One region of the Paenarthrobacter sp. NPDC018779 genome, then DNA from elsewhere that is predicted to be linked to it. Evidence: riboswitches for the same ligand, from Rfam matches in the RefSeq annotation. Region 1 holds a riboswitch; each other region holds the start of a gene.

Evidence for each region. Region 1 has a riboswitch for cyclic di-AMP ahead of ACH488_RS07035 (M23 family metallopeptidase). Riboswitches for the same ligand answer to the same signal wherever they lie in the genome.
Region 2: linked by a shared signal. The riboswitch ahead of ACH488_RS09650 (hypothetical protein) and the one ahead of ACH488_RS07035 (M23 family metallopeptidase) in region 1 are both predicted to bind cyclic di-AMP.
Region 3: linked by a shared signal. The riboswitch ahead of ACH488_RS13875 (NlpC/P60 family protein) and the one ahead of ACH488_RS07035 (M23 family metallopeptidase) in region 1 are both predicted to bind cyclic di-AMP.

What each region holds. Positions count from the first base shown of each region.
Region 1 covers NZ_JBIRZS010000004.1:159,059-169,218, forward strand. The annotation lists gene ACH488_RS06995 (FdhF/YdeP family oxidoreductase) at 1-2,098, opposite strand, end outside; gene ACH488_RS07000 (molybdopterin-binding protein) at 2,154-2,720, opposite strand; partial or broken gene ACH488_RS07005 (hypothetical protein) at 2,682-2,786, shown strand; partial or broken gene ACH488_RS07010 (molybdopterin molybdenumtransferase MoeA) at 3,093-3,542, opposite strand; gene ACH488_RS07015 (NTP transferase domain-containing protein) at 3,539-4,417, opposite strand; gene ACH488_RS07020 (HNH endonuclease) at 4,460-4,960, opposite strand; gene ACH488_RS07025 (NlpC/P60 family protein) at 5,203-5,967, opposite strand; gene ACH488_RS07030 (C40 family peptidase) at 6,065-6,811, opposite strand; cyclic di-AMP (ydaO/yuaA leader) riboswitch at 6,816-6,981, opposite strand; gene ACH488_RS07035 (M23 family metallopeptidase) at 7,121-7,951, opposite strand; cyclic di-AMP (ydaO/yuaA leader) riboswitch at 7,956-8,196, opposite strand; gene ACH488_RS07040 (metal-dependent transcriptional regulator) at 8,428-9,123, opposite strand; gene serC (phosphoserine transaminase) at 9,423-10,160, shown strand, end outside.
Region 2 covers NZ_JBIRZS010000006.1:167,561-177,720, reverse strand. The annotation lists gene ACH488_RS09685 (LysR family transcriptional regulator) at 1-348, shown strand, start outside; gene ACH488_RS09680 (hypothetical protein) at 444-767, shown strand; gene ACH488_RS09675 (SixA phosphatase family protein) at 796-1,320, opposite strand; gene ACH488_RS09670 (winged helix-turn-helix domain-containing protein) at 1,404-2,267, opposite strand; gene ACH488_RS09665 (hypothetical protein) at 2,831-3,718, opposite strand; gene ACH488_RS09660 (response regulator transcription factor) at 3,921-4,661, shown strand; gene ACH488_RS09655 (ATP-binding protein) at 4,665-6,155, shown strand; cyclic di-AMP (ydaO/yuaA leader) riboswitch at 6,264-6,447, shown strand; gene ACH488_RS09650 (hypothetical protein) at 6,451-7,299, shown strand; gene ACH488_RS09645 (glycosyltransferase) at 7,518-8,861, shown strand; gene ACH488_RS09640 (ArnT family glycosyltransferase) at 8,858-10,160, shown strand, end outside.
Region 3 covers NZ_JBIRZS010000012.1:107,570-117,729, reverse strand. The annotation lists gene ACH488_RS13890 (PEP/pyruvate-binding domain-containing protein) at 1-526, opposite strand, end outside; gene ACH488_RS13885 (universal stress protein) at 544-1,581, opposite strand; gene ACH488_RS13880 (FAD-binding protein) at 1,995-2,726, shown strand; gene ACH488_RS13875 (NlpC/P60 family protein) at 2,927-3,706, opposite strand; cyclic di-AMP (ydaO/yuaA leader) riboswitch at 3,710-3,901, opposite strand; gene ACH488_RS13870 (copper resistance protein CopC) at 4,052-4,684, opposite strand; gene ACH488_RS13865 (NCS2 family permease) at 4,798-6,240, shown strand; gene hutG (formimidoylglutamase) at 6,398-7,348, shown strand; gene ACH488_RS13855 (hypothetical protein) at 7,387-7,875, shown strand; tRNA gene ACH488_RS13850 (tRNA-Cys) at 8,017-8,087, shown strand; gene ACH488_RS13845 (FadR/GntR family transcriptional regulator) at 8,175-8,918, opposite strand; gene ACH488_RS13840 (MFS transporter) at 9,129-10,160, shown strand, end outside.

The sequences.
Region 1 (10,160 bases):
CCAGGTCCCGGTCTTGGAAGCCGAGTTCCTTGATGTCATCCTCATGGACCAGGATCACGCGGCGGGCCTCGGATACCCCGCGGTACCGGTCATCCAGGCCGTAGAACGTGGTGTTGTACTGGTCGTGGCTGCGCACGGTCTGCAGGATCAGGTGCCCGGCAGGGGCTTCGAGGTACTCCAGCGGGCTCACCGTGAACCGTGCCTTGCCGGTGTCCGTGGCGAAGGTCCTGGTATCGCGTGGCGGGTTGGGCAGGACAAAACCGTTCTTGGTGCGGACCCGGGCGTTGAAGTCCTCGAAGCCGGGAATGACGCGGGAGATGTGGTCCCGGATCACGTCATAGTCCTCCGCCATGGCGCGCCAATCCACTTCGTGGTCGTCACCGAACGTGGCCTGGGCCATCCGGGCAACAATGACCGGCTCGCTCAGCAGGTGCTCTGAAACGGGCTCCAGCCTGCCCTGTGTCTTGTGGATGACGGACATGGAGTCCTCCACAGAGAGGAACTGTTTGCCCTTGGGGTGCTTGTCATCGGTGTCCGTGCGGCCCAGCGTGGGCAGGATCAGGGACGTCCGGCCGTGCACCACGTGGGCACGGTTGGGCTTGGTGGAAATGTGGACTGTGAGGCCGGCGGTCTTGAGTCCGGCCTCCAGCGCGTTGGTATCGGAACCGGCAGCGGCGAAGTTCCCGCCCATGGAGACGAACACGTCAACTTCGCCCTTTTCCAAAGCGTGCTGGGTTTCCACCGAGTCGTAGCCGTGGTCCCGGGGCATCCGGAAACCGAACTCCTTGTCCAAGGCCTCCAGGAACGGTTCCTTGGGCTTCTCCCAGATGCCCATGGTGCGGTCGCCCTGCACGTTGGAGTGGCCGCGCACGGGGCAGGCACCCGCGCCGGGCTTGCCGAAGTTCCCCTGCAGCAGGAGCAGGTTGATGATCTCCTTGAGGGTATCCACCGAGTGCGGCTGCTGGGTCAGTCCCAGGGCCCAACAGATAATGGTGCCCTTGGAGGCAGCCATCATGCCGGCGACCTTGGTGATCTCCTCGCGGGAGAGGCCGGTGGCCCGTTCTGTCTCGTCCCAGTCCAGTACGGAGCGGGCCCTCGCGTAGGCCTCGAAGCCCTCCGTCTGCTTGCCAATGAAGGACTTGTCCACCACCGTGCCGGGATTGCGCTTCTCCTCTTCCAGGAGCAAGTGGCCCAGAGCCTGGAACAGGGCGAGGTCGCCGCCTACCTTGATCTGGAGGAACTCGTCCGCGATGGTGGTGCCGCCGCCGATGACGCCGTTCAGGGACTGGGGATCCTTGAAGTTCAGCAGGCCCGCTTCGGGAAGGGGGTTGACGGCAACAACCTTGCCTCCGTTGCGCTTGCAGTCACTCAAGGCGGACAACATGCGGGGGTGGTTGGTGCCCGGGTTCTGTCCCACCACCAGGACCAGTTCGGCCTGGTGGAGGTCCTCCAAGGACACAGTGCCTTTGCCGATGCCGATGGTCGGGTTGAGCGCGCTGCCTGAGGACTCATGGCACATGTTGGAGCAGTCCGGCAGGTTGTTGGTGCCCAGGCTCCTGGCGAACAGCTGGTACATGAACGCTGTTTCGTTGGCCGTGCGGCCAGAGGTGTAGAACACGCAGCGATCCGGAGTGGAGGCGTTGATGTGCTCGCCGATCAACGCAAACGCGTCGGTCCAGCTGATGGGCGAGTAGTGGGAGTCCCCCGGCCTGATGACCACGGGTTCGGCAATGCGGCCCTGGCTGCCCAGCCAGTACTCGGTCTTGTCCTCGAGGTCCGCTATGGAGTGCTTGGCCCAGAATTCGCCGCCCACCGTGCGGGTGGTGCTTTCCTCGGCGATCGCCTTGGCGCCGTTCTCACAGAACTCCGCAGGGCTTCGCCGGCCCGTAATGGACTCCGGCCAGGCGCAACCCGGGCAGTCGAAGCCGTCACGCTGGTTGACCCGGAGCATGGACCGGACCGTACGGGCCACACCGGCCTGGGAGTAGCCCCGTTCGAGGGCGACGCTCACGGCCTTCAGGCCGGCAGCGGCTCGTTTGGGCGGGTGGATCTGCAGGTCATCCTCGTTGATGTCCTGTTCTGGGGCATGCCTGTTCATGTGTCCATCATTACAAGCCCGGTGGCAAAGCCGCCACCCGCGTCCACGGACAGTGTCAGGCGTCGAGCGCGCTCCAGTCCACCGGTCCCGCCGGCGGCTTCTTTGCCGTGCGAACGGGCGCCTTGCGTGGTTTGTCCTCGGCGGCTTTGGAAGCGGGCAGCGGCTTACCCCACGGCAAGGGGAAGGCCGGCACCAGCTCGCCCATCTGCACTCCGTGGGGAGGCACCACCATGACGCCGTCCGCTCCTGCCAGCCCGCGCATCATTCCGGGCCCGGCATGCTGGGACGGCGACGCCAGCCCGTAAACCAGCTTGAACGGCATCAATCGGGTGCGGCCCGGATCGGCATCAATCATGGAACCGCACGGTACTTCGCCCACGTCGGCGAGGCGTCCGTGGCCGAGGGCAGCCAGCAACGGTCCGCCCACGGTAAAGAGGGCCATCATGGCAGCGAGGGGATTCCCCGGCAGTCCCAGCACGAAACGTCCGTCAGGCAGCTCCGCAAGTACCGCCGGGTGTCCGGGACGCATGGCGATCCCGTCAATCAGCAGCGTCCCGCCCAACTCCGCTACGGCCTTGCGGAAATGGTCGGTTCCCGAGCGTCCGGTACCGCCAGTAGTAATAACGACGTCGGCAGGCGGGTCTGCGTCGGCGCCCAGTTCCGTCATGCGCGCCTCGAAGGTGCCCAGTTCCGTGGTGCCCGCTTCCAAGGTGCCCGGCTCCGCGTCCTGCAGCGCCGCGAGCCACTCCTCATAGTTATCGCCTACACGGACCAGCCCGCCGTCGATCCCGCCAAGGAGCTCCACCACCGAACCCAGCTGCGGCCCAAAGGTATCCCTGACCTGCCCGGGGGAAGGGACGCCCCGTTCAACCACCTCGGACCCGGTAAGGAGGAACCTCACCAAGGGTTTGCCCAGGACGGGCAGTTCGTCCAGGCCGGCCAGGGCCGCGACGGCCAGGTGCGCTGGGTTCAGCACCGTTGCCTTCTTCAGCAGGACCTCGCCCTCAGCAGCTTCCTCTGCCGCCTTGCGGATGTGTTGACCGTTGCGCGGCTCCCCCGGCTTCGCGGTGCCGCCGAGCGCCAAAACCGGCAGGCCGTCGTCGTCCGTGGTGATGATGCCGCTTTCGCTGCGGAGAACCGCTTTGGCACCGGGTGGAATCAGCCCACCGGTGACGATCGGGCTGGCCTGGTGTGGGGCCAGCCGCTGCCCGGGTTCGTTGAGGATCCACGGACCGCTGCCGTTCACGGCCCAACCATCCATGGCCGACGACGCGTAGTGCGGCATGTCCTGCAGGGCAAGCACGTCCTGGGCAAGGGTCCGCCCCAACGCCGCGCGCAACGGAACAGGGCTTGCGGGGATGGGAGTGGCGACGTCGAACGCACGCTGCCTGGCTTCGTACCAGGTATGCGCCGCATGGTGGCCCTGTTCGGGGGCCTCCGTCATTCGGTTTCGGCCCCGGGCTCCGCATACTGCTTGGCTACTTGGCGGGCAAGGTCCAGGGCGGCGGCCATGGCGGCGTCGTCGTTGGCCTGGCCGATGCCGCGTGCCATTCCGGCCGCGTACCCCGCGATAAACGTGGTCAAGGGCGCCGCGGGACGCACCACCGAGTGCGCGGCCACGCCGGCGACAGCAAGGATCTCGTTGACGTCCACGTCAACGCCCTCAAGCTCAAACGCCTGCAGCAGCGTGCGGCACCATTCCTCGAGTGTCTCGTCCTGGCTTTTCACGTCCGCCTCCAAGTCGTTGTCAATGCCCAGGGCCGCTGCATCCTCCCACGTATCCACATCGTCCGTGGAGCCATCGGGAACGGCAACAGCCAGCACGTTCAGCCTAGCAAGCAGCTTGAAGACAGACGCGTTCGTTAACGACTGGGCTGCACCGACTTCGCGTTCCAGGGCCTGTGTGCTGTAGATACCAAGAAGAGGCTGTTGCCGGCCGTCGGAAGACACTGCCATGGCTCCCTCGGTGCCTTGATGCTTCTCAACTTCCTCAAGGATGGCCGCCACTCCCCGTGAGGCATGCGGCATGTCGCACGCCAGTACCAAGGTCCACGGAGCCGGATCAGCAGCCTCAAGGGCCGCAAGCCCCACAGCAATCGCCGCGGCCGGTCCGGCATAGGCGGGCTCTTCGCGCGCGGACAGGACTCCTTCCGGAAGGCCTTCCTGCCGCGGCCCCACCACCACCGTCCGCGAAGCACCCCGGACCGCGTCCAGGGCGTGCGTAAGGAGGCTCGCGCCGTCGTACTTCAACTCCGGCTTGGGCACGCCACCGAGGCGGGTGGCCCTGCCACCCGCCAGGATCACGGCGTTGAACTCCATCCGCACAGATTACCCGCCGGGCAGGAGCACAACAGAAATCGATCAGGCAGCGGATTCCGGCAAGAGGAACGGGTCCCAGTCCGGCGCAGGTTTCTCGAGTTCTTTGATCTGCCACATGGTTCCCGTGGGCGCGCCGGGCGTGAACCGAAGTTTCCAGCCCATCTCGGCGAGCGTCTGGTTGCTCTTGGCGTTATTGCATTTCAAGCACGCCGCAACCAGGTTTTCCCAGGAATCCGCGCCGCCCCTGGATTTGGGGTGGACGTGGTCTATGGTGTGCGCTGTCTTGCCGCAATAGGCGCAGCGGTGGCCGTCGCGGCGGAGCACCCCGCGGCGGCTCACAGCGGTGATCCTGTTGTACCGGGGACGGATGTAGCGGTTGAGAAGAATCACGGACGGACGTCCCAGAATCTCCTGTGGCCCGACGACAGGTTCGCCGCCTTCGGCCACTACGCTAGCTTTCCCAGTCAGCACAAGGACCAGCGCCCGGCGGAAGGTTACTACCGCCAGCGGTTCATATCCAGCATTCAGAACGAGTGTGCGCATGCACGTACCTCTTCACGGCCGCACCCGTCAGGGGCACGAGGGCCGGCTGCCCTCTGCATGTACGGGCTGTGGATCGACACCATAAGGGTAAGCACTTATATGCCGTATCAACGAATTTTCGGACCGGTTCCCGGGCGGTGTCGGCGAATGTTCATGTGCGGGACACCTTGCCTGGCCCTCCACGAGGGCCTAAAAGCTGAACGCCCCGCAGGAAATCCTGCGGGGCGTTCAAAGAAGCTGTATCAGCCGTTCACGCGGATGAAGACCGGGCCGGAGCCGACGTTCACGCTGAAGAGTGCGGTGGTGGATCCGTTCCATCCACCGTGCACTGCCATGCCGTTACCGACGTACACGGCGATGTGCGCCATTCCACCGTAACCACCGTTGGCGTAGTACGCGAGGTCGCCCGGCTGCGCTTCGGCGGCGCTGACGGTGCGGCCGAGGGAGAGGTAGCCGGCGGGCCAGTCGTGGAAGTTGATGCCCACGGCGGCCAGCGAGTTGGTCACCAGCATGGTGCAGTCCTGGGTCACGCCGAGCTGGGCGTAGGCTGCCGCGGCGATGGCAGCACCGAGGCCGCTGGACGCTGCCGGAGCCTTGGCGGCCGGGGCCGGGTTGCTGACGGCTACGGTGGCACTGGCGCCAGCAGTAGCAGTGGAGCCGGAGCCGGTTTTCGCTGCGGGCTTCTCAACTACGGGAGCCGGAGCCTCCACCGTGGTGACCACCGGGCTCTCGTAGGAGATGGCCACAGTGGAATCGGCAGCGATGGTGGACTGCGTGACTGCCTGGACATCAAGGGCCGTGGTGGCCGTGGACTCACGCTGGACGTTGGTGTCGGCGGCATTCGCAGCAACGCCACTGGTCAAGACCAGTCCTGAAGCGGCAGCGATCACAACTGCCTGGCGGCCGACGCCACCGGCGTTGTCACTGACAGCCTTCGCGATCACGGCAAGGGAGCTGGTCTTGGGGGCCTCAGCTCGGTGCCGTGCAACCTTGTGTGCACTGGTCATTTTTAATCTCTTTTCGTTTCCGCACGCGGTTGGGGCACGCACGGTTTGCGGGCAAGCCAGCACTTGGGGGGCATGCTGGCGTACCCCGAACGGGGTTTTAGCGGAGGGTGAAGAATGAAGACGTGCCGGTGGAAGCCACCGAGTGGAGCAAGGTTCCCTGGCTCGGGTTGAGAGCGCTGATCATCATGCCGTTGCCGACGTAGATGCCAACGTGTGCGCCGCCGTTCTGCATGACCAGGTCACCCGGCTGCGGCGTGCTGGTGGCCTTCATGGCAGTCCAGGCGTTGACGCGGGGAATGCTGATGCCGGCCTGGGCGTAAACCCACTGGGTGAAGCCGGAGCAGTCCCAGCCGTTGGGGGTGGTGCCGCCCCAAACGTAGGGGTGGCCGATGCCCGTGTAGGCGATCGCGGCGAGGCCGGAAGCTGCGGCGCTGGAGGCCGTTTCCTTGGCGTCGGAAGACTGTGCGGTGAGCGAGCCGGCGGCCTGGCTGCCAGTGGTCTGGTTGCCAGCTGTCTGGGAGCGCTGGGTGGTCTGCGACGCGCGCTGGACCTTCGGGGCTTCCTTGGTGGCCACGACGGGGCTCTCGAAGGAAACAGTGGCCGTCGGCTCTGCGGTGACAACCTCGGTGGTGAGGAGCTGCTGCGTGCTCGTCTCGGCCTTGGAAACATCGGTGTCCGCTGCCTGGGCCGGAAGGCCGACGCTGAGGACGAGGCCGGAGGCTGCGGCAAGAACTGCGGCCTGGCGGCCAACGGTTCCGGCATTCGCTGAAACAGCCTTCGAAAGAGTGTTCAACGGGTGAACCGTCTCGGCGCGGTGGCGCGCAGGGGTAGTGCGTGATGACACGTAGGTAGCCTCTCCCAATGCCTGCGAGGTGAGCTGTCGGATTCGGATGGGAGTCATCCGGCCACGCGCTTCGGGAAGCTTTGTGACTTAACCCCAAGGCCTTCTCTCGAAGACCAAAAGTGGTTCCCCCGCCCCTGCCAGACGAATTTTGCGAACGGACCTTGAGTGGTGGCAGAGCTAGGCAATCCACTCAAGTGCATCGGCCCCCTAAAAAGCCGATGCGCTTTAGACGGTACAACAGTTGAACACGAATGTCACATTCAGGTCACGGGGTGTGTCGCGAATGCGAGAGACGACCATCGACTTTGCTTAGAGCCAGCCCATGGGGTCCACGACTTCGCCGTTGACCTGGACCTCGAAGTGCAGGTGGCAGCCCGTGGAGGCGCCCGTGGTGCCGCTCAGGGCAACCACGTCACCGCGGTTGACAGTCTGGCCAACCTTCACGTTGAACGACGACAGGTGGTTGTACGTGGTTTCAAGGCCGTTGCCGTGATCCACTACAACGCGGTTGCCTCCGCCGTACTCGTGCCACCCTGCGAACGTGACCTTGCCGGCTGCTGCAGCGTGGACCTGGGTTCCGCACTGCGCAACGAAGTCCTGGCCGCGGTGGAAGTCGCCGGTGCCGCCGGTCAGCGGGCTGACCCGGTATCCGAACGGAGAAGCGGTGGTCAGCGTGTCCAGCGGGCTGCCAAGGGTTCCTTTGGAGGAACTGGCCTGGATGCTGCCGACGGACTGGGCGCTGAGCAGCTGCTTGAGCTTGCCGTCGGGATCGGCCTTGGTGGCCACCGCCGCGCGGCTGAAGTCGATTTTGGCCGACGCTTCCGCGGAAACCTCAGGCTGGCTGCCACCGGAGACGGCCAGGGCAGCTTCTGTTTGGCCCGACTCGGAGGTGGCCATGACGGGGCTTGTGGCCGGCAGACCGACAGTGAGGGCAAGGCCGGTGGCGGCAAGAGCCACTCCGGCTTTCTGCCCTACGCCACTGGCTGCGGCGAAATCGGCAACCTGGCGCAACGGGCTCTTACGGCGGCGCACCTGACGCTGGGTGTCGCGGGGCCGGATCTCCGTTACGACGCGGGCTGGCCGCAGCTCAGCAGCGGGGCCGGACGCGCGTCGGCGGCCCCTGACGTTCTGCGATGTCAAACTCTGTTCCTCTCTTGAAAGCCTGCGAAGTTAGCTGTCGGATTCGGATCAGAGAGTGCAAAGACCCGGCCCGCACGCAGCGCATACGGCACACAGGTATCCCGGAGGAAATTGCGTAAGTAGGCACTGCTGCTGCGGACTTCACCCCAAGGCTGCTTCTTCAGGCAGCCGATTGTGGTTCCCCCGCCTCTGCCAGTAGTGGATAACACCCCTGATCTGCTGGCAGAGCTCGGCTCCAGATCAGGTAACGCTTTGGTATCGGCGCTAGTAGATAACTATAGGGGATTAAAGCCTTCGGTAATAAATTCGTTATCTTCCGGCGGCGCCGCTTTCAGGGGCGGGCCCTTAGCACCTTTCGGCGGAAACTGCAGGTCACGCCGTTCCACCCGACTCTGGTAGTGAGATCAGACACTCCGGCCGGGGACACAAGTGAGGCACCCATCCTTTTCGGGAGAGGTGCCTCGAAAGTCCTACGTTCAGCCAACCGCCACGAAGACGTGGGCAGCAACTTCGGGGGGCAGTTCCAGGGCGCCCTCGATGCCGGGGACGCGGACGGAGATGTACTCCCCTACCCGCGCCAACGAAACTGCCGCGCCCGGACGGATCCCGCCTTCATCGAGTTGAGTCAGGAGCTCGGGCTCAACCTGGATGGGTTCGGCCAACCTGCTCACCACAACCCGTGAGTCCGTGGCGTAGCCGTCCATGGCCTGGATGAGGTTGACGTCGCCCTTCAAGGAGATCTGGCTGGTCCGCCCACCGAGTGCTTCCAGGCCCGGGATCGGGTTTCCATAGGGTGACTCGGTGGGGTGCTCAAGCAACTCGTACAGCCGGCGTTCAACCCGCTCACTCATCACGTGCTCCCAGCGGCAGGCCTCGTCGTGGACATAGGCCCAGTCCAGGCCGATCACATCGGCCAGGAGGCGCTCGGCCAGGCGGTGCTTGCGCATCACCTCGGTGGCCCGCTTCCGGCCAATCTCGGTCAACTCCAGATGGCGGTCATTGGAAACGACCACCAGGCCATCGCGCTCCATGCGGCCGATGGTCTGGGAAACAGTGGGACCGGAATGGCGCAGGCGCTCGGCAATGCGGGCCCGAAGAGCAACGATGTTCTCTTCTTCAAGCTCCAAAATGGTCCGAAGATACATCTCAGTGGTATCGATCAGATCCGTCATCCAGCTCAGCTCTCCTCGAACGCAGTTCTCGCGTAGTGTCCACCGTACCGCGTCCAGACGAGGCGGCCGGTCCCGTGGCGCCGCCCCATGACGCCTCCTCCAGCTTAGCTTATTTGGAATTACTCTGAATAATCCCCCTTCGCCTTCCTGCGCACCCGGACGGCACCGTTCCACGTGGCGGACTATGACAACCGCAGGTTCCTGCCCGCGCGCCACGTCAGGCAGAATTGGGGTGTCGAAGGAGCAGTTGATGCCACCTGCCACGACCCATCTTTGACCGATACCCATTGGAGCCACCCGTGAGCGACAACAGCATCACCATTCCCGCCGACCTGCTGCCCAAGGACGGACGCTTCGGCGCAGGACCGTCCAAGGTCCGCCCGGAGCAGGTCGAAGCCCTGTCCGCCGCGGCCACCACCATCCTTGGCACGTCCCACCGCCAGGCACCGGTGAAGAACCTCGTGGGGTCCGTCCGGGAAGGCCTCAGCACTTTCTTCCGCGCCCCGGAGGGCTACGAAGTTGTTCTCGGCGTCGGCGGCTCCACGGCGTTCTGGGATGTCGCGGCGTTCGGCCTGGTGGAGAACAAGGCCCAGCACCTCTCCTTCGGCGAGTTCGGCTCCAAGTTCGCGGCGGCCACCAACAAGGCTCCCTTCCTGGACGCCTCCTCCATCATCAAGTCCGAGCCGGGCACCCGTCCGTCGCCGCAGGCCGAGGCAGGCGTGGACGTCTATGCGTGGCCACAGAACGAGACGTCCACCGGCGTCGCGGCTCCGGTCAAGCGCGTCGAAGGCGCCGATGAGGGCTCGCTGGTCCTGGTGGACGCAACCTCCGCTGCCGGCGGCTTGGACGTGGACGTCGCGGAATCGGACGTCTACTACTTCGCCCCGCAGAAGAACTTCGCTTCCGACGGCGGTCTGTGGCTGGGCCTCTTCTCCCCCGCTGCGCTGGAGCGCGCTGCCCGGGTGAAGGCCAGCGGCCGCTGGATCCCCGACTTCCTGGACCTGCAGACGGCGATCGACAACTCCAAGCTGAACCAG
Region 2 (10,160 bases), on a different contig from region 1:
GAGACGTGGGTGAGCACCCCGGCGGGCGCCATCTGCAACGAGGCGTTGCTGCAGATCTTCGCCGGCCTGGGGCGGGTGCCGGATATCCGGGTCTACGATCCCGACTTTTCAACGCATGTCGCAATGGTTGAACAGGCAGTCGCCGTGGCATTGGTCCCCCGACTGGGACGTCCGCCGCTCCCATCTGCGGTGGTGGCCGTCCCTTTGGTGAATCCAGTCCAGCAGCGCGCCGTCGGGATTGTGTACCGCAAGACCATGACGGCGAGTCCCAACATCCGCCACGCCGTCCGCCTGCTCCGCGAGGTGGCTGCCCAACAGGAGCTGCCACTGCAAGCAACGTCACACTGAGGAACATTCGACACTCTCCACGGGGTTAGGTTAGCTTAACCTTACCTAACCACCGGCGCGCCTGATGCGCCGGTCCAAAACCGCTCGGAGGGGCCATGGCAGTTGAAGCAATCCTATTTCCCACGGACACGAACCACCATCACCTGTATGGGCTGGCCAGCTACCACATGGTGGACGATGAGCTCTTTCCCAGTGCCCACAACCGCCGGGACACGTACGCACTCCCGGCCTTCGATATCCGCGGACAATGGGTCTACCCGAGCCGTTACAACGAATACCTCGCGCCACAGCTTCCCGTGTACATGTTCGACGGTGAATACCTGATTGCCACCGGCCACGGCGAGGAGGCTGCGGGCATTCCCGTCTTCGAGATCCGCTGCATGTGCCTGCCGCAACTTGCGGAACCGGATCCCGTTTAGAACCAAGGTTCAACAGCCCGTCCACAGGCTAGTGGCGCGGCACCTTGAAATGCGTCAGCCTGGCATCCTGGCCGTCCAGTTCCGCCCACGGTTTCTCTGTTTCCATTACCGTCAACGCACTCGTTGGGTAACGCGTAGCAGCATCCATGTAGGCGTCATGGTCCGAGTTGCGGGAAGCCAGATGCATGGCCAGGTCCTGGACGCCTGGCATGTGCGAGATGATCATCAGCGTGGTCACCGTGTCCGGTACATGGTTGATCACGGACAACATGCCTGTGGCCGACGCCGCGTACAAGCCGTCCTCGAGTTTGGGCGTCGGAGCCTTCTCCCCAAGCTCGTCGCAGACCCACGTGCAGGTTTGCCGCGTCCTGAGCGCCGAAGAACACAAAATGAAGTCCGGCACGATCTTGTGCTTCAGGAGCCACTTGCCGGCCAGGGGCGCTTCGCGGTGGCCACGCTCCTCCAAGGGCCGCTCGTGGTCCGGGACGCCGAGTGGCCAGTCAGCCTTGGCATGCCGCATGATCACAAGCCGCTTGATGTGGTGGTCGCTCATGCCTCAACCCTATAGCTGCCAAGCCGGCGCAGATACGAAAGCGCCCGCCTCCCCAAGGGAGACGGGCGCTCTGCGCGTTGATGCTAGATGGAGTATTCCGGAGCAGCCCAAACAATGACCTCGGGGTGCTCGTAGAAGCGGTAACCCTGGCCGCGGACCGTGCGGACCGTGTTGGCCAGGCGGCCCAGCTTGGAGCGAAGACGGCGGATGTGGACATCGATGGTGCGCTCGTTGGGCACTTCCTCGGCGTTGCGCCACAGGCCTTCCAGGAGCTCGTCGCGGCCCACAGTGCGGGTGCCGTTCTCCACGAGGTAGTTGAGGAGTTCGAACTCCTTGAACGTCAGGTTCAGCGATTCGCCGTCCAGGTGGACTTCGCGGCGGGCCAGGTCGATGAGCACGCCGGACGGGCGGGCTTCCTGCTGCGGCGCGGGACGGGCGGCCTCAGTGCGCTGGCGGGCAGCAACCGTGGGGTCACCAAAGGTGGAGCGGACGACGTCGAGTGCGGACCCGGGTGCGTTGGCCGGCGCAACAGCGACTGCGGCGTAGCTCTCGGCACCGGTCACGAGGGACTGTGCGTAAGCGCGGATTTCCTGGGCCAGCTTGGCAATGGACGTCCCTGCAGCTGCAGCGGTTTCCTCGTCAATACCCATGTAGAGAACGAATCCGCGGGCCACGTTGTCGTTGGCGACGGGGCGAAGGCGCTCGGTCTGGGCAACCACCGGGGTGGGCGCAGTAATTGGCGCTGGTTCGTTGGTGGGTACTGCGCGCAACTGGCCGTAAGAGTTCGGGTTGTAGCCCTGGGGGACGTACCCGGGTGCCTGCTGGGCGCCCTGGGAACCGGGGGCATAGCCCGGACGGTTGCCAAAACCGGGGCGGAGGCCGGCATTGGAAGCGGCCTTATTGGCGTTACGGACAGAGATGTGGACGTATCCGGATGCAACTGACATGGAGTGCTTACCTCAAAAGTGAATAGCCGTCATCGCGGCTTCGAATGCTGGTTGTCCCCGCAATGAGTCTGGGGAGGGGCGCCCAACGCTGGGCAAGGGGGCGAATGCCTGAAACTTCTTTGGGGTGGAAAGTTAGGCTTGCATTCGACAACAGCGGGTCTCGTCGCCAGCGGGTGCGCTGGACCAGATTGCTGCGGCTGCAGGTGCTGTTGAGTTCTTGTTCACATTGGAAGTGTGCAACGTAACAAAGGCAACACGCAAGTAACAATGTGCCGAAACGTCCACATCCTGAGACAAGGGGCAGTATTGTGCCTCAAATCACAATTCAGCAGGTCCCTAAAATGAACGCCATTCCATTCGTCCGATGCCCGAAATATTGAACGAGGAGTGAACTTTCTTCGACGAATAGTGCATTATGGCCTTCACAATTTTCCAAGCACATGCGGCCATGGAATCTCACGATCTGAAACAGTTACTGACCAGTCGCAACTCGAATCCATCTCGATTTTAGTGGCCCGAATCTGCTACAAGCGGTAGAAACGGGCCACACGCCGGGCGGCGGGTCAGGAAGTGGTGCCCGAACCCGACGTCGAGCCCTGTCCCGAGGACGTGGTTGCAGTGGTGAGCCGGACGGATGCGGCCGTGTAGTTGTCGCCGTCCTTGGTAGCCGTTACCCGCACTTTGGCGCCCGATTTGATGTCCGCGATGGTCAGGCTGCTGGTGGTGCTGCCCCGCTGCCTGGTGCCTTGGGCCACGGCTGTATCCGAACTGAGGACGTACGTCTTGGTGAATCCATCGGAGCTCTTGACCGTCAGGGAATTGGACGAGACCTCACTGACCGTGCCGAGCTGATCGGCCATGGTCACGTATTCGTTGTCGCGGAGGACCACGTACTCCGAATGGATTGCGGTGTTCAGGCCACCGGCCATGCCCAAGCCGTCGGGCGACATGCCGCCCATCTGGCCAGGCATGCCCATGCCGCTCTGGCCCGTTCCGCTCTGGCCCGTTCCGCTTTGCCCGCTGCCGTCCTGGCTGGTTCCGCCGGGTCCGAGGCCCTGTCCCGGGACGCCTTGCTGCGCGCCGAGGCCGCCGGATTGGCCCAATGGAAGATTGGCCGCATCTGCCGAGCCGGCGTTACCCAAGGAGTAGAAACCCGCGGCCGTTCCTGCGGCGACAACCACGGCAACGCCGGCCACGATGAGGGTCCGCTTGAGCGTCCACCGGCTCAGCAGGGTTCCCTTGTCCTTGCCGGGAAGGGAGGTGCCCCAGCCGTTCGCGGGCGGAGCGCCCCAGCCGTTGGTGTTCGACGCCGGAGCTCCCCATCCGTTTTCGGCTGCGGAAGGGTCCGACGGCGGAGCTCCCCACCCCGCCGATGGCCGGGTTCCGCCGGGCTGGGTGGTGCCCTGCGGGGCCGGGGACGTGGGGTCTTCGGGGCGCTGCTGCTGGTTCATGGTGTTCTCCAGATGGGGTTGATGGTCCTCTTAGGCCCCAGAGTCTGCTGCCTGGCTGTGCGGAAGCTGTGTTGAGGAGCAGTCCCTCCTGTGACCTGTGGATTCACGTGTTTCAGGACTCCCACCTCGCTAGTGTTGACTTCACAGGGTCCTCACAGGACCGGCAAAGCGCCGGCAAACCAGCAGATTGGAGAGTTGTCACATGGCATCCCCGCACTCCATGACCAACAACCTTCCCCAGCTCTCCCACCCGGACGGCTCCCCCATCCGCGCCCTGGTGGTGGACGACGAGCCGAGCCTTGCCGAGCTCATGAGCATGGGCCTCCGCATGGCCGGCTGGTCCGTCGCCGTGGCCGCCGACGGACCCGAGGCCGTGAAGCTCGCCAAAGACTTCCGCCCGGACGTCCTGGTGCTGGACGTCATGCTTCCCGGATTCGATGGCGTCGAGGTCCTGAATCGGATCCGCGCGTTCGCCCCGGAGGTCCCCGCCCTTTTCCTCACCGCCAAGGACGCTGTCCAGGACCGAATCGTTGGCCTGGCTGCGGGCGGTGACGACTATGTGACCAAGCCGTTCAGCATGGAAGAAGTGCTGCTGCGCCTTCACCGCTTGGTGCAGCGTTCCGGTGTTGCCGCCATGGACACCGCAGAACTCGTAGTGGGCGACCTGACCCTGAACGTGGACACCCGCGAGGTAACCCGGGCCGGCGAGGACATCGCCCTCACGGCAACCCAGTTCGAGCTCCTGCGCTACCTCATGGAGAACCCCAAACGTGTGGTCAGCAAGGCCCAGATCCTCGACCGCGTGTGGGACTACGACTTCGGCGGGCAGGCGAACATCGTGGAACTCTACATCTCCTACCTGCGCAAGAAGATCGAGGCCAACCACCCGCCCATGATCCACACCGTGCGTGGCGCAGGCTACGTCATCAAGCCCGCGGACTAAGCCTTGACCACACTCTCAGGGGTCGCCAGGAAGACGCAGCGGAGTTGGCTGGACCCATCCACCTGGCATTTGCGGACCCGCCTGGTGCTCGTAGCCATGGCACTGCTCGTTGCCATCTGCGGGGCGGTGGGCGTAGTCAGCTATGCGTCCATGGACATGGTGTTCAACCGTCAGTTGGACAAGCAATTGGAGCAGGCGTCCAGCCGCGCAACTGATTTCGGCAGGCCACCCTCCAGCTTCCCGAACGGCCGGCCGGACCCCCTCGAAGCCCGTGGGCAGGGCGCCGGAACCCTGAATGCGCGGATCAGCGGGTCAACCGTCAGTAGCGCCGGGCTCATTGACGCTTCAGGAAACCGTGCGGCCCTCTCCGCCGAAGACAACCAGGTCCTCTTGGACCTCCCCTTGGACAACCGACCCGTGGACCGTTCGCTCTCCAACGGCGACTACCGGCTGGTGGCGGTCAAGATGCCCTACGGGGACGTGATCGTGACAGGCCTGCCGCTGGCTGACAAGCAGAGCACCGAAGCGTCCCTCGTCTGGACCATGGTGTTCGTATCGCTGGGCGGTCTGGTACTGATCGGGCTGGCCGGCACGGTCATCATCCGGCGGACCATGCGGCCGCTGGAGCAACTGTCCGAGGTGGCCACCAAGGTTTCCCGCCTGCCTCTCGACGCCGGCGAGGTAGCGCTTGCGGTGCGCGTACCCCCGTCGGCCTCCCACCCTGGCACCGAAGTAGGCAGCGTGGGCTACGCCCTCAACCAAATGCTGAACAACGTTGCCAGCGCCCTCGAAGCCAGGCAGGAAAGTGAAACCAAGGTACGGCAATTCGTTGCCGACGCCTCCCACGAGCTCCGTACGCCCCTTACAGCCATCCGGGGTTACACCGAGATGCTGCGGATGACCGAGAATTTCACCGAGGATGGCCGCAAGTCGCTGGCGCGCGTCCAGAGCCAATCGGAGCGGATGAGCACGCTGGTGGAGGATTTGCTGCTCCTGGCCCGTTTGGACGAAGGGCAGCCCTTGAAGGTCACGGACGTGGACCTGACGCAGTTGGTCATCGAAACCGTGACGGACGAGAAAGTCATGGCCCCGGACCACGTGTGGCAGCTCAAGCTTCCGGATGAGCCCATTACGGTCCGTGGCGATGGCACTCAACTTCATCAGGTGCTCGCCAACCTGCTGTCCAACGCACGCAAGCACACCGATCCTGGCACCACTGTGGTCACCGGCGTGATGCTGAGCGCGGACGGGAGTGCAGTGGTCACCGTGACGGACAATGGACCCGGCATTCCCGCGGATTTCCAAGGCCGCATCTTCTCCCGTTTTGCCCGGGCTGACGCTGCACGGTCGGGCTCCGAAGGGACCTCCGGGCTGGGACTCTCAATCGTCGAATCCATCGTTGGAGCGCACGGTGGCAGCGTCGAAGTCACCTCAAAACCGGGGCGCACGGAGTTCGCCTTGCGCCTCCCCTCGGTGAGTAGCGAACGGGTGTAACGAAACCGGCAAGGCGACGCACCGGCGTCGTGATCTCTGTTACCTAAATGTGACTTAAGCGAAATCCTCCTGTACCGTCGAAAGGGTGGGTCGCCCCAAGAGGCCCGCACCCGGGATGCGCCGAGCTCTGCCACTTCCCGGAGTTCCGTTCTCATCGAGGCAGAGACGGGGGACCCAGAGTCTCCGGGCCAGGCATTGCGCCGGCCCTTGGGGTGAAGCCGCAGCTACGCGCGCGGCCGGATGACCTCATCCGAACCCGACAGCTAACTCCGCAGGCGCTGAGAGGTAATCACACATGTCTGAATTCAAGGATCAGACGCGCCATTCCGCGCGTCATCGCGACGAAAACGATGCTCCCCTGACCAAGTCGCAGGCCGTTCTGAAGAACGCCGCGCGCCAGGGCAAGGCCGGCCACCGCATGTCGGTCGTAGCAGGTGTTGTTGCCGCCGCACTCGGCGTCGCTTCGCTGGGACAAGCCGCCAACGCCGCGTTCAACCTGCCGGAACTGAGCCAGGCCGCACAGACCCAAGCCGCCGTACAGTCTGACCCGAAGGCCAATGCTGCTTCAGACGCAGCTGCGGAAAAGGCTGCCGCTGATCGTGCAGCGTCGGCCAAGGCCGCAGCGGACCAGGCCGCGGCCGCAAAGGCAGCAGCTGAGAAGGCCGCCGCCGACAAGGCAGCTGCAGACAAGGCTGCCGCAGAGAAGGCCGCAGCCGACCAGGCTGCCGCTGCACAGGCCGCAGCTGAGAAAGCCGCCGCCGACGCCGCAGCAAAGGCCGCCGCTGACAAGGCGGCAGCAGCAGCTGCAGCCGCCGCAGCTGCCCCCAAGGCAATCGACGACCCCGCAGCAGCCAAGGCCTATGCCGCCAGCATCCTGGCCAACTACGGCTGGGGCCCGGGCGAAATGACCGCCCTCAACACGCTGTGGGAAAAGGAATCCAACTGGCGGACCACTGCCACCAATGCTTCCAGTGGCGCTTACGGCATTGTCCAGTCCCTCCCTGCTTCCAAGATGGCTACGGCAGGCGCTGACTGGCAGACCAACTACCAGACCCAGATCAAGTGGGGCCTGAACTACATCAAGGAACGCTACGGTTCGCCGTCCGCCGCCCTTGCCTTCCACTTGGCCAACAACTGGTACTAAGCCCGGAGGCTTCCCGATAGCCGCTCCTGTTCCCGCCGTTCGCAGCAACCCCAACTGATGCGCACGGCGGGACCGGGGGCGGCTTTTCGCGTCCCCACGCCAAGGTGTTCGCGTTCCACTGGCCGCCGCGCGGGCGACGTTTCCGTCCAACCAAGTTACACAGTCCCGTCACAGCTTCCGCCTAAAGCCCTCACAATCGGCGGCTCCACTCTGGATGCATGACGCTCATAGATCCAGCCACCAGTGCGCTGCCGAACCCCGCCCATGCGGGGCACTCCGCCGCTCCTGCCTTGCCCCACCGGCAGATGCGGCGCTCTCGCGTGGACACCCGGACCACAGTTCCCGTCCTGGACGTCACCGTTCCCGTCCACAACGAGGAAACGGACCTGGAGGAATGCCTGCGCCGCCTGCACGGACACCTCGTGGACACTTTCCCGCATTCCTTCCGCATCACGGTGGCGGACAATGCAAGCACGGACAACACCCTGAAGATCGCCGAGCGACTGGCCCGCGAACTCCCCGAAATTGCCGTCATGCGCTTCGAGGAAAAGGGCAGGGGCAACGCCCTCCGTCAGGTCTGGCTCGCGTCGCCTTCCCCCGTGCTGGCCTACATGGACGTGGATCTCTCCACCGACCTCGCCGCCCTGGCCCCACTGCTGGCCCCGCTGATCTCCGGGCACTCGGACTTGGCCATCGGCACCCGGCTTTCCCGCAACTCCCGGGTAGTCCGTGGACCGAAGCGCGAATTCGTGTCCCGCAGCTACAACGTCCTCCTGCACACCGTCATGGGTGCACGGTTCTCCGACGCGCAGTGCGGCTTCAAGGCCATCCGCGCGGACGTAGCCCACCAGATCCTCCCCCACACGCTGGACAACGCCTGGTTCTTCGACACCGAACTGCTGGTCCTCGCCGAACGCTGCGGACTCCGCGTCCATGAAGTCCCCGTGGACTGGACCGACGATCCCAACTCAAGCGTCGACATCGTACGTACCGCACTGGCCGACCTCCGCGGAATGGCGCGCCTGACGCGCGACCTGGTCACCGGCCGCATCCCCGTTCCCGAACTTCGTGCCGCCCTGGCCCGCGGACCACTCCCCGCTTCCTCACGGACCTCCGAGGCCACGCCGCGCACCAGCCTGTTCGGGCAACTTGTGCGCTTCGGATTCATCGGTGCCGTGTCCACCGTGGCCTACCTGGTGATCTTCCTGTTCTGCCGCGGTTTCATGGACCCGCAGCTCGCCAACTTCCTGGCGCTCATCATCACCGCCGTGGCAAACACCGCCGCCAACCGCCGCTTCACGTTCGGCATCCACGGCGGCAACCACGCACGGCACCACTTCGAAGGGCTGATCGTGTTCGGCATCGGCTTGGCGCTCACCTCCGGTGCGCTCGCCCTGGTGCATGGAAGCACGACGCCGGACCGCTGGGTTGAGGTGGCAACCGTGGTTGGGGCGAACCTCACCGCAACGGTGGCCCGGTTCCTGCTGTTCCGGTTGTGGGTGTTCCGCCGCCCTACGCAAGCAGCGACGCCCGACCAGGCCACGGAGGTGGCAGCAAAGTGATCACCGCCCTCCAACCAGGCACGGCCGCCGCAGCGGAACCTGTGGCCACCCAGCAGACCAAATCACGGTTGCAGCGCCTGGCGTTCGGCCGGCAGGCTCGCTGGGTCCGCCCCTCAGCCGCCGGGCTCCTGGTGGCTACTGCCTTCCTCTACCTCTGGAACCTCGCGGCCACGGGCTACGGCAATTCCTTCTACGCCGCCGCCATCCAGGCCGGCGCCAAGGACTGGACGGCCTTGTTCTTCGGCTCGCTCGACGCCGGCAACGCCATCACCGTGGACAAGCCACCGGCTTCCCTCTGGATTCCCGCGCTCGTGGGCAGGGTCTTCGGCTTCTCCCCCACCAGCATGCTGGTCCCGGAGGCACTCATGGGAGTGGCCGCCGTCGGGCTTTTGTACCTGGCGATCAAGCGGGTGGCGGGACCCGCGGCGGGCCTCATCGCCGGTGGCGCGCTGGCTCTGACCCCGGTGGCAGCACTGATGTTCAGGTTCAACAACCCGGACGCCATGCTCACGCTGTGCCTGGTGCTGGCCGCCTACCTGACAACGCGGGCCATCGAGAAGGCGGGCTGGAAGTGGCTTGCCGCGGCGGGTGCCGTGGTTGGGTTGGCCTTCCTGAGCAAGATGCTCCAAGGCTTCCTGATTGTTCCCGGACTGGCGCTCGCGTATCTGTGGGCAGCTCCCACCACGCTCCGCAACAGGATCCTGCACCTCCTTGCAGCCGCAGCGGGAATCGTGGCTGTTGCCGGGACGTACATCGCGATCTTCCAGCTGACCCCCGCCTCGGCACGGCCCTACATGGCAGGGTCCGAGGGCAACAGCTTCCTTGAACTCACGTTCGGCTACAACGGCCTGGGCCGTATCACCGGATCTGGCGAAGGCGGAGCCGGTGGCGGCATACCCGGCGGCGGCGGAGGCATGGGCGGCAATGCCGGATTCGGTGGCGCAGCCGGCCTGGGCCGCATGTTCGGCACAAGCTTCGGCGGCGAAGTTTCCTGGTTGCTCCCGGCGGCCCTCATCCTCCTGGTGGCCGGACTGTGGTTCACCCGCCGCGAAGTCCGCACTTCCCGGAGCAGGGCTGCCCTCCTGATGTGGGGCGGCTGGTTGGTGGTCACGGCTGGAATCTTCAGCTTCATGAGCGGCATCGTCCACCCCTACTACGCCGTGGCGCTTGCACCGGCCATCGCTGCGCTGATCGGCATTGGCTGCGTCGAGCTGTGGCGCGGCCGCGACTCCTGGGCCGCGCGGATCATCCTTGCCGTTGTGGTGCTGGGCAGCGCTCTTTGGTCGGCCGTGCTGCTGG
Region 3 (10,160 bases), on a different contig from region 1:
TTGCCGAGGACCGGACAGCGACCGGAACGTCGGTACCCAAGGCGAGGTACGCGGCCCGTACCTGCCTGGCGACTTCCGGCGGAATCCCGGCGTCGAGGACCAAAGACCGGGCACGGGCCGCGAGTGAGTTGAGGTGGGCGGGGTCAGGGCCGGCTGGGGAGCCGTTGCGCACCGGCGTCGCGTCCGTCGGGGCACCGCCCGAAGCGGTAGGTTCCGGGCCACCCGTGGCGCGAGCGCCCGCGGGGTCCGGGTTGGAAGCCGTGGCCTCCATGGCATCGAAGACCTCCTCCATTCCGGCGGACGCCAGCGAATGGCGGTAGGCCGCCGTCGTGAGGCAGAAGCCCGGTGGCACCGGCAGCCCGGCCGCCGTCAGTTCACCGAGGTTGGCAGCCTTACCGCCAACCTGCGTCAGCATGCCTGCCCGGATCTCCTCCAGCGGCAGGATGAACCCGGAGCCGTCAGCATCCTGCGGCGGCTCTTGTGCCCTTGGTTCCTTTGCCCGTGCGCCGGGATCCTGGCCGTCCATCGACCGGAGCCGTTGCCCTATGCAGCCCCGAGCATGGGACCGAAGTTGGCCCGGTCGGCGAGCCGCGGGTCCTCCCGGTCCGGGACCACCAACACGGGGCCCTTGGCGTGGTGCAGGACGCCGTCGGACGTGGAGCCAAGGAGCATCCCGGCAAAGCCGCCGCGGCCCCGGGTACCCAGCACCACAAGCTCAACACCCCTGCTCGCTTCCACCAGGACATCCACAGGCGAGCCATCGGTCAGATCCGTTTCCACGGTCAGTTTGGGGAAGTGGCTGCGCAGCCATGCGACGCCGGCGTCCAATTGCACCTTGATGTCCGCGAACAGGGCGTCCCTGTCCAGCGGCGCGGGCACCCACGCGAGGGAGCCGCTGTATTGCGGGACGGCGCAAATGACCCGGAGCTTGGCTCCCATCCGTTCTGCCTGCTCGGCAGCTTCCAAAACTGCGATGCGGGCCTGCTCGGAACCATCGACGCCTACCACCACCACGTTCTCCACCGTGCGCGGACCGGCTTTGGCGTGCTCGGCCTTGATGTGGCGGTCCTCGGTGCTCTCCCCGAGGCGGTCGGCGCAGTACAACGGCACCGTAACCGTGGGGCATTTTGCGTGGGCCGGGAGCGCGCTGCTCACCGAACCCAGGAGCCGGCCAACGAAACCTCCCCGGCCCCGGCTTCCGAACACCAGCAAAGCGGCCTCGGCTGAGAGGTCCAGCAGCACGCCGGCGGCATCGCCGTTTTCCACGGAGGCGTCCACGTCCAGGTCATAGCCGGCCACCTTTTCCATGGCCTGCTTGACGATTGCTTCCGCGCCCTCGCGGATGACGGAATCGTCCACGGTTGCGTAACCGCCGTCCAGGCCGGAGGCCGCGAAAATCGGCACCGAGTAGGCCGTGACGATATGAAGGGGAAGTTGGCGGCGTTCAGCCTCGCGGGCGGCCCACACCAGAGCGCATTGACCGTGTTCCGAGCCGTCTACTCCGACGACGATTCCACCAGGGGCAACGGCTTCTCCGTCGCCGCTCCGGGGTTCTTCAACGTGACTGCCGTGCTGGTCCATGGGGCCCGCCTCTCCACCTGCTGCTTTTGTTCCGGTCATTCTGCCAGAGGTTTCACCCCGCAAGGTGACACGCCCGGCCTGGTACGAATATCCGGGGAAGGAGAAGTTCAGGGCATCCCCTTCCACTGCCCACTATTCTCGGTTGCCAAGGCCGAATCAAGGCGACTTTTCGCCCGCCGCATAACGGTCCGGGCTCGGTTTCCGGTGTCCTTGTTGGACTCCTGATGAACAAGTAAAAACACGCTGCCATTGAGGCTATCCACGGCCCCAAAAGTTCTGTAGTGTTCGAGTCACCGAATGGCCGGCAAGCGTGTTCCAGGACACACCCGGCCATTTGTTTGCGGACGCTGGGGGAGCTTGGACGCGAAACAACGCGATGCCTTCGGGCACACACGTCAAGGAGGAGCCAAGCAGTGTCACTCACGCCTGATTCCGGCACAGAGCGCACCACCACCGTGGTGATTGGAGCCGGGCTTTCCGGCCTTGCCGTGGCCAGCGAGCTCAGCCGCTACGGCGTCGGCTCAATCGTGGTGGACGGGTTTGGATCCCTGTCCACATCCGGTCCCTCAGTCCACACGGGAATGCTGCAGCGCTGCGATGCTGGCGACCCCGCGGCCATGGTGGAACGAAACCAGATCCTCCGGCACTTGCGGAACTACGCAGCCAGCCATCAGCTCGATGTGCGGAGCACTACCAAAGCCGTGCGCCTGGACTTCCTGGGAGCCAACCAGGGCCTGCAACTTGGCCAGCGGGCCGTGGCTGACCTCTCGGCTCCCGGCGTTGGCGGCCCCGGCCTGGCGACGGCTGGACTCGCACCCTTCGACCCAACACCCTTCGGCCCAGCACCCTTTGAGTCAACACCCCGCCAGTGGGCCGTGCACACGGCCAGCGGCATCCTTCTGGCGGACCACATTGTGGTGACGCGTTGCGCCCAAAGCCACTTGCGCCGGATGTTGGCCGAACTCGGCATCGCGATCGGGCAGAACCTCGTGGCCGCCATGCGGGCGGTCGGGATGCACCTTGTTGGCGTCGGAGAACTCATCACCCCCACCCCCAAGGAAGTGCTCCGCCAGGCAAAGGCCGTGGGACAGGCGATCTCGTCGAAGGTGGCGCTCCCGGCCGGACCGGGCGTCGCGATCGCCTGAAGCGCCGGCACAGTGCTGCATCTGGAAACGGGCACCTCGGCCGCCTGACCAACCGGCATGTCCGCTGCCGCGATCAGCCAAATGCTGCGAGCAGCCAAATGCCAGGGATCCTGAGTACCCAGCAAGCCCTTAACAGCCGAAGGCCGGCACCCGGAGAATAATCTCTCCCAGGTGCCGGCCTTGGTGTTTAAGCGTGAAGCTTAGGCGCCAGCGCGTACGTACGTGATGGGGCCGGTTGCGGTCAGCCAGCTGATCGGGTGGATGCCGGTCTGGTTGCCGTTGATGCCACCGCTGATGGCCTGGCCGTTGCCGATGTAGATGGCAACGTGGCCGGACTGGACGATCATGTCGCCGGGCTGGGGATCGCTGACTACCTTGCCGTAGTTCAGGAACTGCATCGGAGCGAGGTCACCCACGGGGATGCCTGCCGAGCCGAGTGCGCGCTCCACCATGGCGGTGCAGTCCTGCATGATGCCGATCTGGGCGTAAGCAGAGGCAACCATGGCTGCGTTGACGCTGCCAGCGGGTGCTGCTGCTGCAGGGGCCGCGGCGGCGGGGGCAGCCGCGGTAGCTGCAACAGTAGCCTTGGCGGTGGTGGTCGCAGTGGTCGCCTTCTTGGCCGGAGCCGCAGCCACCGGAGCCGGCTTCTCGATAACGGGAGCCGCGACGGAGGAAACCGCGGGGCGCTCGAAGTTGATGGTGGCCGTTGCAGCTGCGGTGACTACCTTGTTGGGGGTCTCCGCAACGGTTTCGGCAACGGTCGCCGGGCTGGAGTCGCGTTGGACCGGAGCCTGTGCGGGGGTCTCGGCAGCGTGGGCGGCAATGGAGCCGGTCAGGACAAGGCCGGAAGCTGCAGCAATGACGGCTGCCTGGCGGCCAGCGCCGGAAGCGTTGCTGGCAACGGCCTTGGAGATGGAGATGAACGGATTGGGACGTGCGATGTCCGCCTTACGACGGCCGCGAAGAATGCGTGAAGACATGAAAAAGCCTCTCCCGATGCCTGCGAGGTTAGCTGTCGGATTCGGATGGGAGTCACCCGGTCACTATCCCCCGCTGTTCAGCGGAAGCCTCGTGACTTCACCCCAAGGCACGCTCGATGGCGGCCTAAAATGGGTTCCCCGTCTCTGCCGTAGGTTTGTCTGCGAACGGATTCCGGACTGCGGCAGAGCTAGGCAATCAGGCCGGAAGTGCCCCAAAGATGGATTGGGCACAGGTACTACCGTAACGGATGATCACGCCAAAGTCACATTTGAGTAACGAGGAGTTGGCTTTGCGCGTGTCGCGGTAACCCTTTCGAGATTTTCGCAGGTATGTAGAAAACCGCGTCATTCCGCGGAATTATCGCCCTCGGCCTCGTTGGAAGCGGCCAATTTCCTGCGGGCTGTAATCGCCAGGAAAACCACCAGGCCCACTGCCACCACAGCGAGGCCCACAATGCTCCATGGGAAGGGCTGGGAGGCGGCCGGAGCCGACTCGCCGGAGCCGGTCCCCGGGGCTGCCGTTCCCGCGCTCGGAACCACCGCGCCCGAGGCCGAAGCGGACGGCGAGGCGCCCGCGGAGCCGCTTGCCGCCGTCGTGCTTCCCGCGGTGGACGTGAACTTGAAGGTGCCTTCAATCGGGTGCGAATCGGAGCTGACCACGCGCCACACCACGGTGTACTCGCCGGCCGGGGCTCCCGGGCGCAACTTTTGGACTGCCTGGTTGTCGATGATTTCGACGGCGCCGTCCGCCCAGTTTTCGCCGCCCGCGGTCACCGTAACGCCGGAGCCGATGGCCAGCGGACGGTTGTTGAACGTAATGGAGACCGACGCCGGGACTGCCGCCACGGTGGCTCCGTTGGCCGGAGTGGTGGACTCGGCGACGTCGTGCGCGGACGCGGGGGCGGCACCAAAAAGTACCGCCGAGGCGAAGGCAAGGGCGGCAACGACGGCGGCCAGAAGCGGGCGGATGGTACGCATGGGGCGGTTTCTCCTAATGTTGGCTTCCTTACAGACTAGGCGAATCGTCCGGGCGCCCCGTAGCCGCGGGCATAGGATTTGAGAGCACACTCACCCGATCCCCGGAGACCTTCATGCTTAAACAAGGTTCTGCCATAGACCGCTACTTCAAGATTTCCGAACGTGGTTCCACGTACTCACGGGAAATCCGTGGCGGGTTCGCGACCTTCTTTGCCATGAGCTACATCGTGGTCCTGAACCCCCTGATCCTCTCCGGAGCCGACTCCAGCGGAGCCTCCTTGGGCTTCACCGCCGTCGCAGCCACCACAGCGTTCGTTGCGGGCATCCTGACCATCCTCATGGGAGCGTGGGCCAAGCACCCGTTCGCCGTCGCCACGGGCCTGGGAGTGAACGCCTTCGTTGCCGTGACTGTGGCTTCGCACCCGGGGCTGACGTGGCCGGACATGATGGGGCTGGTGGTCCTGTCCGGCCTCACCATGCTGATCCTGGTCCTCACGGGATTCCGGACTGCCGTATTCAAAGCCGTGCCGGAAGCCCTCAAGACCGCGATCGTGGTGGGTATCGGCCTCTTCATTGCCCTGATCGGCCTGGTCAACGCCGGGTTCGTCCGGCGCATCCCCGACGCCGCCGGCACCACCGTTCCACTCGGCTTGGGCGTGGACGGCAAGCTCATGGGCTGGCCCACGCTGGTGTTTGCCGTCGGATTGATCCTGACCATCGCCCTGGTGGTCCGCAAGGTGCGCGGCGCGATCCTCATCGGCATCGTCGTATCCACCGCGCTGGCAGCGATCCTGGAATTCACCCTCCACATCGGCCCGAGCTTCGACGGCAAGAACGTCAACCCGCGCGGCTGGTCCCTCGTGGCACCGACGCTCTCCGAGTGGGGCGCCCCGGACCTTTCTTTGATCGGCAAGGCGAACCCTTTCGGCGCCTTTGAACACCTTGGTTTCATCGCGGCCGCCCTGCTGGCCTTCGTGATCCTGCTCAGCATCTTCTTCGATGCCATGGGCACCATGGTGGGCCTGGCCAACGAGGCCGGAACCGTGGACAAGCACGGCAACATCCCCAACGTGGACCGCGTGCTCCAGGTGGACGCCCTCGGCGCGATTGTTGGTGGCGGCGCGTCCGTCTCCTCCAACCAGATCTTCGTGGAGTCCGGCGCGGGCATCGGCGAGGGTGCGCGGACCGGTCTGGCGTCCATCGTGACCGGCGTGCTGTTCCTGGTGGCCATGTTCTTCACGCCGCTCATCAACCTGGTCCCGTTCGAAGCCGTCGCCCCCGCACTGGTGGTGGTTGGCTTCATGATGGTCTCCCAGGTGGGCAAGATCGACTGGCAGGACTGGGGCGTGGGCATCCCGGCGTTCCTCACCATCGCCCTCATGCCGTTCACGTACTCGATCGCCAACGGCCTGGGTGCAGGCTTCATCTCCTACGTCCTCATCCGCACCTTCCAGGGCCGCGCCCGCGAAGTACACCCCCTCATGTGGGCTGTTGCGGCGGCATTCCTGCTGTTCTTCGGCATCGGAACAGTGGAGGAACTGCTGGGCGTCAAGTAAGTCGCTGCGCCGAGTTGGCATTTGATGACAGTCCGAGGCTCCCGCATTGTCATCAAATGCCAACTCGCGGTTTTTTGAGGGACGGATGTCCGGGGTTTCAGACACTCCGGACCCGGAACTGCTGGCTTTGGCAGTCCGGGTCCGGTGTGCTTTAAGCATGGAAACCAGTGCCTTCACCGTAGACACCACCCCGACGCCGTGGACCGGCCGCTTCGATGGCGACGGCGACGAACACCGCCGCTGGTGGCAGGCCGTGGCTCCCCATACTCCGGAGGCCGCCGCAGCCGCCTCGCGTCCCGCCGTCGTGCTTGGCTTCTGTAGCGATGCCGGCGTGAAGCGCAACAAAGGGCGCGTGGGTGCCGCCGCAGCTCCGGCCGCCATCCGTGCCGCGCTGGGTCCCCTGGCCTTCCATCTGGAGCGCGACGTTTTCGACGCCGGTGACGTGGTTGTTGAGGGCGACGCCCTGGAAGCGGGCCAGGAGCGGGCGGGACGTGCCATTTCAGGACTGCTCGACGGCGGCAACCTCACCGTGGTGCTGGGCGGCGGGCACGAGACCGCGTTTGCCAGCTACCTGGGCGTTGCCAGCTCGGAGGCCGTGCGCAGCGGAAAGCGTTTGGGCGTGCTGAACCTCGATGCCCACTTCGACCTGCGGGACGAACCGACACCCAGCTCCGGGACCCCGTTCCTCCAGATGGCCCAGGAGGAAGCCGCCGCCGGGCGGGAACTGAAGTACGCCGTCGTGGGTATTTCCGAACCCAACAACACGCGGACGCTGTTCGATACCGCCGACCGGCTCGGCGTGAAATACCTGCTGGACGAAGACTGCTCGCCGGAGGCAGTGGAGACCTTCGTGGCCGACTTCCTGGCCGGGATCGACGTGCTGTACCTGACGATCGACCTCGATGTGTTGCCCGCCGCGGTGGCGCCCGGCGTGAGTGCCCCGGCTGCGTATGGCGTGCCCCTGCCGGTGATCAGCGCAGTCTGCAAGCAGGTTGCCGCGAGTGGCGCGTTGCTGCACCTGGACGTGGCTGAATTGAACCCTGGGTTCGACATCGACTCCCGCACCGCCAAAGTTGCGGCCCGGCTGGTGAACACCCTCCTGGCATAGCTGTTTCCTTGCGGCCATCCTCCGCATAGCCTGTGTGGATGGGCGCAACTCCTGTGCAGGACACATTGACTGTCCAGAACAAGTGGCGCTGGGTGGCCGGGCCGGTGGCTGTGGCGCTCGGCCTCGCTGCCCACGTGCTTTCCGGGGGCAGCGCGCCCGCCATTCCAGTGCTGTTGGGCTTCGTGGCCCTTGCGGCGTTGGGCGCGCAGCTCATTTCCCGCTGGATCCACGGGCCGCTGCTGTTGTTGTTGGTTTCCGGAGCCACGCAGCAGCTGCTGTTCTTCGGCTTCGATGCGCTGGGAGGTTCCATCCCCGGACTCGGCGCCCTGGACCACCTTCACGGCACCGGCCGGATTCCGGCGGACCTGCCCGTCCCCGCGGCCGGCACCGCCCCTGTCCACGCGGGGGACCTCATGCTGTACACGCACGCGGCAGCTGCGATCCTCACTCTCCTGATCGGCGCCGGCGTGGCCAAACTGGCCGGGCGGTCGTGGCGGGGGCGCATGGTTCATGTCACGCAACCGTAGGCAACAATGACATAGTGCGGCGACCAGCGGCGTAGCCCGGTCGTCAGGCCGCGTAGCCTGACCGTCAGCCCGCGTAGCCCTGCGAAAACCGGGGCAATGAACTTTGATTCGTTTGCCGGCCCGGGCCTAGTCTCGTTGGCACGTGGTGTACCCAAGAGGCCAGGGAGCTGCCTGCAAAGCAGCGCACGCGGGTTCGAATCCCGCCACCACGTCTGAGGGGCTTGTGGACCTCACCGAGTTGGCATTTGATGACAATGTTTGGCCCAAACATTGTCATCAAATGCCATCTCGCCGGAGATTTACTGGGCCGCGTCGAAGCCTGCGAGGAGCCGGCGGGATGCGGTGACCATGTGGGAACGCATCTGCTTGGTGACAGCGTCGACGTCCCGGGCCTTCAAAGCTTCATAGATCGCCGTATGTTCCTTGAGGGCGGCTTCCGCGTGGCCTTCGTCCGTCAGTGCGCGGTCCACCCAAATCCTCAGCAGGGACCGGATGCTCTGCAAAAGTTCCTCGAGGACCATGTTCCCGGAGGCGGCAGCGATCTCCCGGTGGAACGCCGCATCTGCCTCGACGTACGCTGCCAGGTCATCGAGGTTCTTCTCCATGGCATCGAGGTTGGCGCGCATGCGTTCCAGGGCCTCGTCGGTGACCCGCCCGGCAGCCAACTCCACAGCCTGCACTTCCAGGCCGCTGCGGAGTTCAACAAGCTCCCGCGTCCGCGGCTCCCCCAGCATCAGGCCCCAGCTGAGCGTCCGCGGCAAAAGTTCGGAGACGCCGTCGCGCAGGTACGTTCCGGAGCCTGGCCGGACAATGACGATGCCGAGAATCTCCAAGGCGGCCAAGGCCTCGCGGATGGCCGATCGTCCAACACCCAAAGACGCTGCCAGCGTGCGCTCGGCCGGTAGTCGCGTGCCCGGAGCGATGTCGCCGCTGGTGAAGTAGGCGAGCAGTCGCTCGGCCACTTCGGACACGACGGAGCCCTGCTCCATGGGCGCGAGAGCCGCCGTCATTTGGGCCGCTGCGGCGGCAGGATTCACAGGCATCCTCAAAGCGTAGCAACCGGATGACCAATCAAGGGGCAGCATCGAAGGCGACCAAAAAGAAGAACACATCAACCGGTTGACCAATTTAGATTCCAGTCCTATGGTTTAAGTCACAAGCTTCGTTTTGGCCGGACCCAGACCGGCAATCCACGAGTCAGCCCGGCGCATCCAATGCAGGATCTGCGGGGACACCAACATCTAGGAGTCAATGTGGACACCACACAATCGGTGGTAGAGAAATCCGCAATCAAGAAGGTGGCGATCCGGCTGGTGCCGTTCGTCGCCCTGATGTTCTTCATCAATTACCTGGACCGCACGGCCATCTCCTTCGCCGGGCCCAATGGCATGAACAATGACCTGGCGTTGTCCGCAGCCCAGTTCGGTTTCGCCTCCGGCGTGTTCTTCATCGGCTACATCCTGCTGGAAGTCCCCAGCAACCTGGCCCTACACAAGTTCGGCGCCCGCCGCTGGCTTGCCCGCATCATGGTCAGCTGGGGCATCGTGTCCCTGCTCTTCACGTGGGTTGGCAACGTTGAGCAGCTCTACATCCTGCGCTTCATCCTGGGTGTTGCCGAGGCCGGTTTCTTCCCGGGCGCCATCCTGTTCCTGAGCCTCTGGGTTCCGTCCAAGCACCGCAGCAAGATCCTTGCCCTGTTCTACTTGGCCCAGCCGCTGACCACCGTGATCGGTGCTCCCCTTGCCGGTGCGCTGATCCAGCAGCACGGCGTGTTCTTCGGCCTTGAAGGCTGGCGCTTCATGTTCTTCGGCGTCGCGGTTCCGGCAATCGTGATCGGTGTCATCGCCTGGTTCTACCTGGCCGACAACCCCGCCAAGGCCAAGTGGCTCACAGCCGAGGAAAAGACCTGGCTGACCGGTGCCCTTGAAAAGGAAAAGAACGCCACGGCCGCCAACAACAAGCACGTCAGCGTCCGCACCGTGTTCGGCAACGGCCGGGTCTGGATGCTCTCCCTGATCTACTTCGGCTTCATCTACGGCCTCTATGCCCTGGGCTTCTTCCTGCCGACCATCATCGCGGGCTTCGAAGGCCTCTACGGCGCCAAGTTCGACGTCTTCCAGAAGGGCCTGATCACCGCCATCCCGTACTTGCCGGCAGCGTTCGCCCTGTACTTCTGGTCCAAGGACGCCACCAAGCGCGGCGTCAAGACCTGGCACATCGCCCTCCCGGCACTGATCGGCGGCCTCAGCATCCCGCTGGCGCTCTTTGCCGGCTCCCCCGCTGCG